Regions from separate parts of the Paraburkholderia sp. RL17-383-BIF-A genome, predicted to be linked through region 2. Evidence: riboswitches for the same ligand, from Rfam matches in the RefSeq annotation. Region 2 holds a riboswitch; the other holds the start of a gene.
What was found. A riboswitch is a leader RNA that binds a small molecule or an ion and turns the genes downstream of it on or off. The one in region 2 is predicted to bind thiamine pyrophosphate.
Positions count from the first base shown of each region.

Region 1: linked by a shared signal. The riboswitch ahead of thiC (phosphomethylpyrimidine synthase ThiC) and the one ahead of P0D71_RS19530 (FAD-dependent oxidoreductase) in region 2 are both predicted to bind thiamine pyrophosphate.

Region 1 covers NZ_JARESR010000002.1:88,881-95,292, reverse strand. Annotated here, with positions in the region: gene P0D71_RS02660 (oxidoreductase) at 1-1,121, shown strand, start outside; gene P0D71_RS02655 (EamA family transporter) at 1,189-2,118, opposite strand; gene P0D71_RS02650 (GreA/GreB family elongation factor) at 3,065-3,475, shown strand; TPP riboswitch at 3,626-3,744, shown strand; gene thiC (phosphomethylpyrimidine synthase ThiC) at 3,839-5,770, shown strand; gene P0D71_RS02640 (YMGG-like glycine zipper-containing protein) at 6,035-6,247, shown strand.
Region 2 covers NZ_JARESR010000016.1:77,648-84,059, reverse strand. Annotated here, with positions in the region: gene P0D71_RS19540 (thiazole synthase) at 1-103, opposite strand, end outside; gene thiS (sulfur carrier protein ThiS) at 150-347, opposite strand; gene P0D71_RS19530 (FAD-dependent oxidoreductase) at 429-1,559, opposite strand; TPP riboswitch at 1,777-1,901, opposite strand; gene P0D71_RS19525 (ABC transporter ATP-binding protein/permease) at 2,300-4,051, shown strand; gene P0D71_RS19520 (SDR family NAD(P)-dependent oxidoreductase) at 4,048-4,857, shown strand; gene P0D71_RS19515 (hypothetical protein) at 5,059-5,526, shown strand; gene P0D71_RS19510 (hypothetical protein) at 5,658-6,236, shown strand; gene P0D71_RS19505 (response regulator) at 6,329-6,412, shown strand, end outside.

The DNA of each region.
Region 1 (6,412 bases), on a different contig from region 2:
TTTCCATGGCGCGGCCGCTATTGGCCGATCCCGAGTTCGTGGTGAAGACCGCCGAGGGTCGCGCGCACGAAATCAACACCTGTATCGCCTGCAATCAGGCCTGCCTCGATCACACGTTCAAGAACCAGCGCGCCACGTGCCTCGTCAATCCGCGCGCGGGACGCGAAACCGAACTGATCTACCGGCCCGTCGCCGGGGCGCAGGCCGCGCGCTCGGTGGCCGTGGTCGGCGCGGGTCCGGCGGGATTGTCGGCGGCGACCGTCGCCGCGGCGCGCGGGCATCACGTGACGCTGTTCGATGCGAGCGCAACGATCGGCGGCCAGTTCAATCTGGCGATGCGCGTGCCCGGCAAGGAGGAGTTCAGCGAAACGATCCGCTATTTTCAGAGCCAGTTGCAACGCCACCGCGTCGACGTGCGGCTCGACACGCGCGTCGACCCCGCCCTGCTGGCCTTGGGTGCTTACGACGACGTGATCGTCGCCACCGGCATCGTGCCGCGCCGGCCGGCGATTGCCGGCATCGACGCGGCGAACGTGCTGTCGTATGTGGACGTGCTGCGTGGTGCGCCGGTCGGCCAGCGTGTCGCGGTGATCGGTGCGGGCGGCATTGGCTTCGACGTCAGCGAGTTTTTGCTGCATCGCGCGGGCGACCCTCTGCCAATGCCGCGCGACGCATGGCTCGACGAATGGGGCGTCGATCTGGCCGTGCGGGAACGCGGCGGGCTGAAACCGCCCGCTCCGGCGCGGCCGCCGCGGCAAATCTGGCTGTTGCAGCGTAAGGCCGGCAAGCTCGGCATGGGGCTTGGCAAGACTTCCGGCTGGGTGCATCGCGCGACGCTGGCGAGGAACGGCGTGACAATGCTCGGCGGCGTCTCGTATCTGGAAATCGCGGCGCGCGGGCTGAAGATCGCGCATGAAGGCGTCGAGGAATGGCTCGACGTGGATACGATCGTGGTGTGCGCGGGGCAGGAATCGCTGCGCGATCTGCACCCGCAGGCAGCGGGTGAAGCGAATCAGGCCGGCGGCCCGCGTTATCACGTGATCGGCGGGGCGAAAGTCGCCACTGAACTGGACGCGAAACGCGCGATTCGCGAAGGCGCGGAAGTGGCCGCGGCGCTCTAATAGCGGGCCGCCGCCCCGGCACAATGAGACTCACAAGGGGCAACCCCAACGCAAGCCCGCTCCAGGCTCAGGCGAGCCCCTTCTTCCGGTAGTCGAACCAGAACGACAGTCCCACGCTCGCCAGAATCACGACCGTCGCGATCACCGTGGAGCGGGTGACCGGCTCGCCGAGCAGCAGCGCACCCAGCGCCACGGCCACCACCGGGTTCACGTACATGCAACTGCTGGCGATGATCGGGCTGGTATGCCGGATCAGAAAACCATATGCGACGTAGGCGGCCATCGTGCCGATCAGCATCAGGTAGATGAACGCCAGCACCGGCATAACATGCACCTCGAGCATCCGCTCGCCGGAGACCCACGCGACCAGCGTGGACATCGCGCCGCCCAGACCGATTTGCAGCGACGTCGAGAGAAACAGGTCCGAGGGCAGTTTCAGACGCCCGGCCAGATGCGCGCCGCCCGCCCAGAAAAGCGCACCGCACAGAATCGCCAGGCTGCCGCCCGCAGAGCCCGGCGCACTATCGCCATGGCTGAGAATCGCGATGCCGACCAGACCGAGGCCGACAGCGAACCACTCGCCCCGGCCAATCTTGCGCCCCGCCACGGCCGCGATCACCGTCGCGAACAGCGGCACGGTGGCGACCATCACCGCCGCGGTGCCGGTGCCGACGGTGCGCATCCCGTAGGCGAGCATGCCGCTCGACAAACCGACCAGCATGGTGCCCACCAGCCCGGCATTACGGATTTCGGCGGCGCTCGGCCAGACCGGATTGCGGCGCGCCGCAAAAATAAAGAGGCCTACACCGGCGAACAGATTGCGCAGCCCCGAGAGAAGCAATGGAGGAAACGAACCCAGCGCGACGTGCACGGCAAGATAGGTCGAGCCCCACACGACATAGACGACGGCGAGCGCGAGCGCGAGCTGGCCATTGCGGGACTGCGGCAAACGGAGCGAAAAACCACGCGGAAAACGGCTTGGGAGTTGCAGCGACATGCGTTCAACCCGCCCATGCCGCTCGAGGTGCGGCGCCCCCGCTGGAGACCCTGAGGCGGGATGGCGGACACCGCATCGGCGATACGGTCTGACGGGCGAGGCTGGCGGACATGTTGGTGGAGCGGAAGGACGATAGATGGCCAATGAGCCACAACGCCGCGGCGGCCGAAGAAATCGGGCCACGGCGAACACGCGCCAAATAGTGGGCGCGCACGGCATTATGCAGTAAGCGCCCACCGCGTCGCTTGAAAGAATCGTAACTTTTTGGCGTACTTGCAACAAAAACGCCGCGGACGTTCCCCCCCGTATTTGCCACGTCGACGCCACAGAACGCGTTGAATGCACAAGGCATAGCGATCTGTGTTTCGGCATGAGCCGCCGTGCGTTGCTGCGGATCACTGAGTGGTCGAGCCTCACGCCGCCTGGTTGAGTGGACGCTCAAGCAAGGTCGGCGATGATTCGGCCTCCGTAACTTTCGGACAGGCGACGGACTGGCTTGAATACGGCCCGCGCGCTTTGCCAACGGCTGTCGGCCGATAGCGCATGGTGAACGACAGTCCTTGGCGGCGAGTCGAGAGACACGCCCCGGCCTTGTGCTACAGTCGATAGAGATTAGCCCCGTGCTAACATTCAGCTTTCGATCGCACCGCGTGCAACTGTATCGTGGCGCCCGCTTCCCCCTCTTTCGCTACCCACCGGCCACCTCGATGCGCTTTCCGACTTCCCGTGCCCACTTCCGCTTGCGCCCTCGCCGCGCAACCGGCTGCGCGCGCGCGGAATTCATGCCGCGTCGCGCCGGCGGGCCGTCCCGAACGCTCCCGCTCCACGCCGCCCGGCGCCCGATTTAACGCTGCTCGCTCCATTGCCTGAGCCGCGTTGTCGGGCTCCGGGCCGATCTCATCCGCACGCTGTTCCCCTACATGCAGATCGAATTGGAGTACCCATCGTGAAAAAGACGAAAACCTGTTACCTCACCGAACTCGACGTCACCCGTCTCGAGAAGCACGCAGCCGCGCCCGGCGCCGACGCGCGTTTGCAAGACATGCTCGACGACGTCCTGGAGCGCGCCGTGATCGTCGACTCGCACGAGATTCCGGCCAATATCGTCACGATGAATTCGCAAGCCACGCTGGTCGACGAAACCAGCGGCGAGCACATGACCTGGACCGTGGTCTATCCGCCGAACGCGGACTTCGCGCATGGCCGCCTGAACGTGTTCTCCCCCGCCGGCCTCGCCTTGCTCGGCGCCAAACGCGGCGAGCGCATCCGCTTCACGCCGCCGAGCGGCACGGAGAAAGTGCTGAAGCTCGAAAAGATCCTCTTTCAACCCGAAGCCGCCGACAATTTCACGCTGTAAGCACAGCGCAACGGCGTAGCAACGCGTGTTGCGCCGCTTCATGACAGCCCCCTGAATACGGCAATGCCGCGTGGCTTGCCGCTGCGATATCCGCCATCCGATGTTCGAAGACGGGTTGCCAAGCAGCGGGCGGCCGGTGTATCGTGTGCGCTGCTAACGCGGGGGTCCTGCGCTGCACGGAGGTTGGAGGTCCGTGCAGCGCGGGTGAGAAATACCCTTTGAACCTGATCTGGATAATGCCAGCGCAGGGAAGCGTGCGGAATTCGCACTCCAGCTCCATGGCCTCATCTCTCGCGATTTCCGACAACTTCCGTCTCGTCTCCTGCTTAGCCGCCCCACATAGCTTTGCTCAGGAGATACTGCATGAACGCCAACCCGAAGTTCCTTTCCGCCGACGCTCACGTCGATGAAGCCGCCGTCGCGCCGCTGCCAAATTCCCGCAAGGTCTACGTGACCGGCTCGCGTGCCGATATCCGCGTGCCGATGCGCGAAATCTCGCAGGCCGACACGCCCGACAGTTTCGGCGGCGAAAAGAATCCGCCGGTCTATGTCTACGACACGTCGGGCCCGTACTCGGACCCGGAAGCCAAAATCGATATCCGCGCCGGTCTGCCGGCACTGCGTCAGGCGTGGATCGAAGAGCGCGGCGACACCGAAGCGCTGACGGGCCTGTCGAGCGACTTCAGCCGCGAGCGCGCCGCCGACACGGCGACCGCCGAGTTGCGCTTCCAGGGCCTGCACCGCACGCCGCGCCGCGCGATCGCCGGCAAGAACGTCTCGCAAATGCACTACGCGAAAAAAGGCATCATCACGCCGGAAATGGAGTACATCGCGATTCGTGAGAACCAGCGCCGCGCCGAGTATCTGGAAAGCCTCAAGACGAGTGGCCCGAACGGCGAAAAGCTCGCCGCGATGATGGGCCGCCAGCATCCGGGTCAGGCATTCGGTGCGAGCGCGTTCGGTCCGAACGGCCTCACCGAAATCACGCCGGAATTCGTGCGCGAAGAAGTGGCGCGCGGCCGCGCGATCATCCCGAACAACATCAATCACCCGGAAAGCGAGCCGATGATCATCGGCCGCAACTTCCTCGTGAAGGTGAATGCCAACATCGGCAACTCGGCGGTGACGTCCTCGATCGGCGAGGAAGTCGACAAGATGACGTGGGCGATCCGCTGGGGCGGCGACACGGTGATGGATCTGTCCACCGGCAAGCACATTCACGAAACGCGCGAGTGGATCATCCGCAATTCGCCGGTGCCGATCGGCACGGTGCCGATCTACCAGGCGCTGGAAAAGGTCAACGGCAAGGCCGAAGACCTGACGTGGGAAATCTTCCGCGACACGCTCATCGAGCAGGCTGAGCAGGGCGTCGACTACTTCACGATTCACGCGGGCGTGCGTCTGCAATACGTGCCGCTCACGGCCAAGCGCATGACCGGCATCGTCTCGCGCGGCGGCTCGATCATGGCCAAGTGGTGTCTCGCTCACCACAAGGAAAGCTTCCTGTACGAGCATTTCGAAGACATCTGCGAAATCATGAAGGCGTATGACGTGGCCTTCTCGCTCGGCGACGGCCTGCGTCCCGGCTCGATCTACGATGCCAACGACGAAGCGCAGCTCGGCGAATTGAAGACGCTCGGCGAACTCACGCAGATCGCGTGGAAGCACGACGTGCAGACCATGATCGAAGGCCCCGGCCATGTGCCGATGCAACTCATCAAGGAGAACATGGACCTGCAACTGGAATGGTGCGACGAAGCGCCGTTCTACACGCTCGGACCGCTGACCACGGACATCGCGCCGGGTTACGACCACATCACCTCGGGCATTGGCGCTGCGATGATCGGCTGGTTCGGCACGGCCATGCTCTGCTACGTGACGCCGAAGGAACACCTCGGCTTGCCGAACAAGGACGACGTCAAGACCGGCATCATCACCTACAAGCTCGCCGCGCATGCCGCCGATCTGGCGAAGGGCCACCCGGGCGCGCAGGTGCGTGACAACGCGCTCTCCAAGGCGCGCTTCGAATTCCGTTGGGAGGACCAGTTCAACCTCGGCCTCGATCCGGACAAGGCGCGCGAATTCCACGACGAAACGCTGCCGAAAGATTCGGCCAAGGTCGCGCATTTCTGCTCGATGTGCGGCCCGCACTTCTGCTCGATGAAAATCACGCAGGACGTCCGCGAGTTCGCCGCGCAACAGGGCGTCACCGACGACGAAGCGTTGAAGAAAGGCATGGAAGTGAAGTCGATCGAGTTCATGAAAAAAGGCGCTGAGATTTATCAGCGGCAGTAAGGTTCGCACGCGGGTCGCGTGTTTTCGCGGTGCAGTCCAAGCCGCCACTCGATCCGCCAATCTCTGCATTGCAGCACCGAAGCCCGCCACTGGCGGGCTTTTGCGTTTGCGGCTTCCGGGCACGCCACGTGCTATCCGGAGGGAAACATTTGATTACGAAACCGACAGTTCGTTGACAAGCGCAAACATCTGGATACGGGCTGCGGCGATAACATCAAATGCAAGGAAGGTGACGTTCCAACTACAACTACCGGAGTCAGCATCATGAAATCGATTCGTCAAATCGGCACGCTCGCGGCCATCGTGGCAGTCGTGGTGAGTCTTTCCGCGTGTGAAGGCATGAGCCGGCAAGGCCGCGATACGGCTATCGGCGCGGGCTTGGGCGGCGCCGCGGGCGCGGCGATCGGCGGCAATGCGCTGTCTACGATCGGTGGCGCAGCGGCGGGTGGCATTATCGGCAATCAGGTCGGGAAGTAAGCGGACGGCAGGTCGTAGCGCGATCCATCACATGACACGCACGAGGGGCGAGCGAAGCTCGACCCTCGGCGAGCTGGACACGTCGCTCATGAGCGCAACGCGCGCGACATGCGTTTTATGCTCGGGTTCATGCAGGTCGCGAATGGCGCTGCAATGAGGTGAAAT
Region 2 (6,412 bases):
ACAGCGATTGCAGCGACGGATAGCGCGAGGTGCCGAGCAGCACACGGCTCGCGAAGGTCTGGCCGTAGAGCGTGAGCGCGTCGGCAGTTTGGGAGGAGGTCATTTGCATAATCCTTGGTTTCCTGCAATCGGGCATCCCGGCGAGGCGCTCAGCCGCCGGCCACGGGTTGCACGACATCGAGCTTGTCGCCCGCCTGCAGCGCGCGCGCCGCATGCTGGGTGCGCGCCACGAAATCGCCGTTCAGCGCGACCGCGAACGGCGGACGTGCGCCGTACGCGGCGAGCGCGTCGGCGACAGTCGCGCCTTCGGGTAGCGACAACGGCTTCTGATTGATATGAATGTCCATGGTGTTCGAATACGGTTCAATCGATGGCGAAAGCGGCATGGTATGCGGCGCTCGTTTGGGTGTGGACCACTTGCGCAACGCTCATGCCGGCTCCCGCGCGGCGTCCAGTTGAAAGAGCTCGCTCCAGCGCGCATCGCGCTGCCAGTCGGCGAAAGCATCGGCGTCGCCGATGCGGCCGTCGAGCAGCGCCGCGGCGAAGCGCACGGCTTCGTCGGCGACTTCGGGCACGATCATGTAGCCGTGCCGGTACAGGCCGTTCACGCGCAGCGTCTGCGCGCCATCCCACAGCAAGGCCGGACGGTGGTCCGGCAAAGTTGGGCGGCACTGCGAATTCAGTTCGAGGATGCGTGCCTCGCCGAAGCCGGGATGCACGGAAAACGCCGCGCTCAGCAGTTCGAGCGCCGAGCGCACGCTGACCGGCGACATGTCCTCGCCTTCCACTTCGGTGGCGCCGATCACGTAGAGATCGTCCTGCTTCGGCGCGATATAGAGCGGATAGCGCGGATGCAGCAGCCGCACCGGCCGCGTCAGCTTGATACCGGGCGCATGCACGCGCGCGACTTCGCCGCGAATGCCCCGCAGCGTGGGCAGCACGGGCTTCGCGCCGAGGCCGCGGCAGTCGATCGTGACGCGGGCGGGCGGCAGCGCGTGATCGTCGACCGCCGTATTCCAGTGCGTTTCGACGCCACGTTGCGCGAGGCCCGCGGCCAGCGCGCTCAGCACCTGACGGTTATCCAGCTGGCCTTCATGTGGCAACAGCCAGCCCTGATTGAAACGGCCCGCCAACGCGGGCTCGGCGGCGCCGAGTTGCGCGCCCGACAGCGTGACGAAACCGCCGTCCAGCAATTCAGCCGGCGCATTGGAGCGCACGCGGCGCTCGAACAGCGGTGCTTCGGTGCGGTCGGCGTGATGCCAGACGACCAGCGTGCCATTGCGCTGAAAGAACACCGGCTCGGGCAACTCGGCAAGCACTTGCGGCCATGTATCGAGCGAACTCGCGCCAAGGCGCGTGATGAGCAGCTCGGCACTCGCGGCTTCCGCGAGCGGCGCAAGCATGGCCGCGGCGACCCACGCGGCGGCTTGCGAACCGGCGGCATCGCCTCGCTCATACAGCGCCACGCGATGCCCCTCACCGGCGAGACGCCACGCGACCAGCCGCCCGCACAGGCCACCGCCGAGAACGGCGAAATCGGGTTGCGCAGAACGCGTCATCGTGCGCACTCCCATTCAGGATGGCAAGCAAAGGCAAAGCGGCACGGCGCACCAGCGGCGTGCCGAAGAGCAAAACACATATCTGAAGAATAGGCGGTCATCGAGTCCTTTCCGTACGGCCAACAAAACGCACGTACCCAGGACGAAACCGGCGGGTGAGGCCGGCCGGGCAATGCGCGTTCCAATGACTAACGCCGCCCGGCGGGGAATGGAAGACTGGCTGCTTCCGGAAACTTCCCGCGCCGGTATTACCCGGATCGGGTGCAAAGGGTCTCTCTCAGCCTCGCCGCCGCAGCATGAAAACCATGCCGCCTGTGGCGCGAAGCACCCCTGTTTCGTCGAAGTCCATTAGACCATAAAAGACGCGCCCCCCGCAAACCAGCGCCCCGCCGCGCCGCACGCGGTTTGATCCGGCACCATCTTTCGCTTAATCAATACGGCCTGGGGCGGTGCTCTGGCACAATGCCAGCACAGATGCCGCACGAACGCGGCGCGGCCGGCGCACCAGACGGCCACGCCGCGTTCGCGCGGTATCGGGGCGAGGCCTCGCGGCGCAACTTAATTTTCGCTTAAGGGCTTCGCGCCAGAATCGGACGCTCACCCGCGCGTGCGTTCGTCGAGCACGACGCCCGGGCCTGTACCGCAAACCCGCCGCAGGGCAGCCCGCAGACGGACCTGCCCCGATGGGTCAGCCCCACATGGGTCAGCCCCTAATGGGCCAGCACTACTTCAGGATGCTCATGACACCGAATACCACTGCCAGCCCCGCGCTGCCGCCCGACGAAAAAGTCTCCGCCTGGAGCCTGATCAAACCCTACTGGGTTTCCGAAGAACGAAAAACGGCATGGGGCCTGCTCATCGCGATCATCGTGATGAATCTGCTCGTGGTGTGGATCAACGTGCGCCTGAATCGCTGGAGCGCCGACTTCTACAACGCGCTGCAAACCAAGAACGTGCATGACTTCCCGCACCTGCTGATGGTGTTCTCGGGGCTCGCGTTCGGCTTCATCATCCTCGCGGTGTACGGCCGTTACCTGCGCCAGATGCTCGGCTTTCGCTGGCGCCAGTGGCTGACCACGCGCTACCTGAACGAGTGGTTGAATGACAGCGCGTTCTACCGGATCGAGCGCGACCGCCTCGCCGACAACCCCGACCAGCGGATCAGCGACGACCTGCAATCGTTCGCCACCAGCACCCTTTCACTCACGCTCGACCTGCTCTCCACGGTCGTCACGCTGGTGTCGTTCATCACGATCCTGTGGTCGCTTGCCGGCGCGCTGACCATTTCGCTCGGCGGCATGCCGATCGAGATCCCCGGCTATATGGTGTGGGCGGCGGCACTCTACGCCGTGGTCGGTTCGCTGATCATCCAGAAGGTCGGCCATCCGCTCGTGCCGATCAACTACCAGGCGCAGAAAGTCGAGGCGGATTTCCGTTTCGGCCTGATCCGTCTGCGTGAAAACGCCGAGCAGATCGCCTTCTACAACGGTATGGAAACCGAGAAGAAGAACGCACACTCGCTGTTCGGCCGCATCCGCGACAACTGGTGGCAGGTGATGAAGTACACCAAGCGCCTCACGTTCGTGCTGAGCTTCTACGGCCAGATCGCGATCATCTTTCCGCTGGTGGTCGCCGCGCCCCGCTACTTCGCCGGCGCCTTCACGTTCGGTGTGCTGATGCAGATTTCCAGCGCATTCGGCACCGTCAGCGACTCGTTCTCGTGGTTCATCAACAGTTACGGCACCTTGGTCGAATGGCGCGCCACCGTGAACCGGTTGCGTGAATTCAAGCGCGTCGTGCACGCACCGCGGCTGAAGGAATCGGTCTCGCCGGCAACCGCGCACGGCGGCATCAATCTGCATTTCGTCGACGAAGACCAGCTCTCCACCGAGGGCCTCAAACTCGCCCTGCCTAACGGCAACCCGCTGTCGCGCATTCGCGATGTGGCGATCCGGCCGGGCTCGCGCTGGCTGGTGCGCGGCCCGTCGGGTTCGGGCAAGAGCACGCTGATGCGCGCCCTCGCCGGCCTGTGGCCGTTCGGCGACGGCTCGATCGACGCACCGGTCAACGCGCGCATCATGTTCATCCCGCAGGTCAGCTACATGCCGATCGGCACCCTCAAGGCGGCGCTCGCCTACCCATCCTCCGTGGACACCTACACCGACGACGAATGCCGCGAAGCGCTCGTCGTCTGCCATCTGTCGGAATACGCGGACCGTCTGCAGGAATCGGGGCACTGGACCCGCATTCTCTCGCCGGGCGAGCAACAGCGCCTCGCCGCCGCGCGCGTGTTGCTGCACAAGCCGGACTATCTGTTCCTCGACGAAGCGACCAGCGCGCTCGACGCGGACAACGAGGCGCGCCTGTATCGCCTGTTCACGGAACGGCTGCCGAAGGCGGCGATTGTCAGTGTCGCGCATCGCGAGTCGCTCGCTGCGTTCCACGACGAGACGCTCGACGTCGAGCGCTCGGACGAAGCGATCGCCGCATGAGCGACATAAGCGCCATCGCCGACCTGAACGACGCGGGCAGCGCCGGATTCGAGCGTGTCGCGCTGATCACCGGCGCCGGCTCCGGCATTGGCGCCGCACTGGCCCGACGCATCGCCGCGCCGCGCTCGGCCCTGATGCTGCACGCACGCGGCGCCGATCACGAAGCGCGCCAACGACTCGCGCAAGTCGCCGCCGATTGCAGCGCGAACGGCGCACGCTGCGCGACGGTGTTCGGCGATCTAGCCGAACGCGGCGCCGCGGAACACGTGATCCATCAAACGCTGGCGAACTTCGGCGCGCTCGATCAACTGGTCGCCAACGCCGGACACGCGCAGCGCCAAACGCTGAATGCGCTCGATGCCGACGCGTTGAGCGCAGCCTTCGCGGCCATGCCGGCCGCGTTCGCGGCACTCGTCAAACGTGCGACACCCGCACTGGAGACGTCGAAGCGCGGCCGCGTGGTCGCGCTCAGCTCGTTCGTCGCGCATCGCTACCGCGCGGACGCGCCGTTTGCCGCAACGGCCGCCGCGAAAGCGGCGCTCGAATCGCTGGCGAAAACCGCGGCTGCGGAACTCGCGCCGCACGGCGTGACAGTCAATTGCGTGGCACCCGGCTTTACCCGTAAAGATCGCGGACCGAGTGCCGATAATGCATCGGTGTGGACTCGCGCCGCCGAAGCGACGCCGCTCGGCCATGTCGCCGAGCCCACGGATATCGCCGCGCTGATCGCATTCCTGCTCTCCGACGAAGCGCGCCACATCACCGGCCAGGTAATCCACGTCGACGGCGGCCTGACTCTCGGCTGAGCGACGCACCGCACGCCACGCCGCGCAAAGCAACGCAACGCAACGCGGCGCAACATTCCGAAACACGCGAGAAGAGTTCGAAAGCATTTGCGAAGCGGGCAAGCTGTTCCGCGCTTTGAAAATGCCCTCCGGCGGCGACGATAGTCGTGCGGGCCGTACCACGTCCTGCCCCACGTCATTCACCGCTACTGGATTCCCGACATGTCATTCGATCGCCGCTCCCATCCTTTGACCCCGCGTCTCGCGCTTGCTCTTGGCGCGCTGCTCGTCACGAGCGCCGCTTATGCGGCACAAGCGAACCAGGCTAACCCGGCTAACGAGCCCGCCGACGTTTGCCCCGCGCTCAAGCACATCGTCGACGCCGCTGATTTCCGGCAGTTGCAGACCCAAGCCGCCGCACAACTGCCGGGCACAGAAAGCGCCGACGACTGCCGCGCCAACTCGCATGCCTACGACTGCCACTGGCGCGCGCACTGGCAAGCGGACGGCGTCGTCTCCGATCCGCTGGAAGAATTCGGCGCCGACATCGCTGCCTGCTTCCCGAACGTCGTGCACGACATCAATACGCCAACGCGCCAGCATTTCATCGTGACCACCCCCGCGCGGCGCGTCAGCGTCACGGCAAGCGTGCAAGGGCAAAACGAATTGCGCCTGCGCGTCACGCGCTGAACGTGAGCCTGATCGCCGTTGTCCACTGTGATTTACGGAATTCACCGACCGTCACCTGGCGCCGCCTCATGACCTTCATGCCGAGCATGCCCGCCCACGCATTCACGCGAGCCCCGCGGGCTGCGTGGCGCATGTTGAAGCGTCCCTGCGCGTGGCTCGCCGTCTCCGCCACGCTGGCGGTCGGCCTGAACGGCTGCGCGTGGACGCTGATTCAGGCCGCCGACGCCACCGGTTCGGTGATTCAGGCGGGCTACGCGATCGCGGCGAACTATTCATCGCCGACCTTCGTCAACGGCCGGCCGGCTGACTTGCGCAACGTCTGCATCGAAGTGAATCAGAACGTGTCGGTCGGCGATTTCGTGCCGGCGCTGCAACTCGCGCTCGACCGGCGAGGCATTCGTTCGGAAGTCTACAATCCGGGCACGTCGCCCGCCGGTTGCGAGGCGCGGCTCGTCTACAACGCCGCGATCGATTACGGCCGCCGTTCGTTCAGCGACGAAACGATCCAGTATCTGTCGATCATCGACCTGACGCTGATTCAGAACGGCCGTATTCTCGTCACCGCCCGCTATCAGACCGGGGGCCTGAACACCGACCGCTTCTCTTCGGCATCGACCAAGCTCAATGGCCTGATCGAGCGAATGGTCGTCGATCGAACCGACTTCTCTCGCCAGCCGCCACAGACCATTCAGACTTCCCAGGCGAACTAGGCGCACAGATCGCTTGCTTTCTCTTACAGGGGAAAGGATTCGAAAGCGTGACGCGCTTTGCTGCGCACGCGCGGTTCTCTAAGATGACCTGAATGAACCCATCCATTCTGGTCGTCGACGACGATCCCGTGATACGTGAACTCGTCAGCGGATATCTGCAAGGGCGCGGCTTCAAG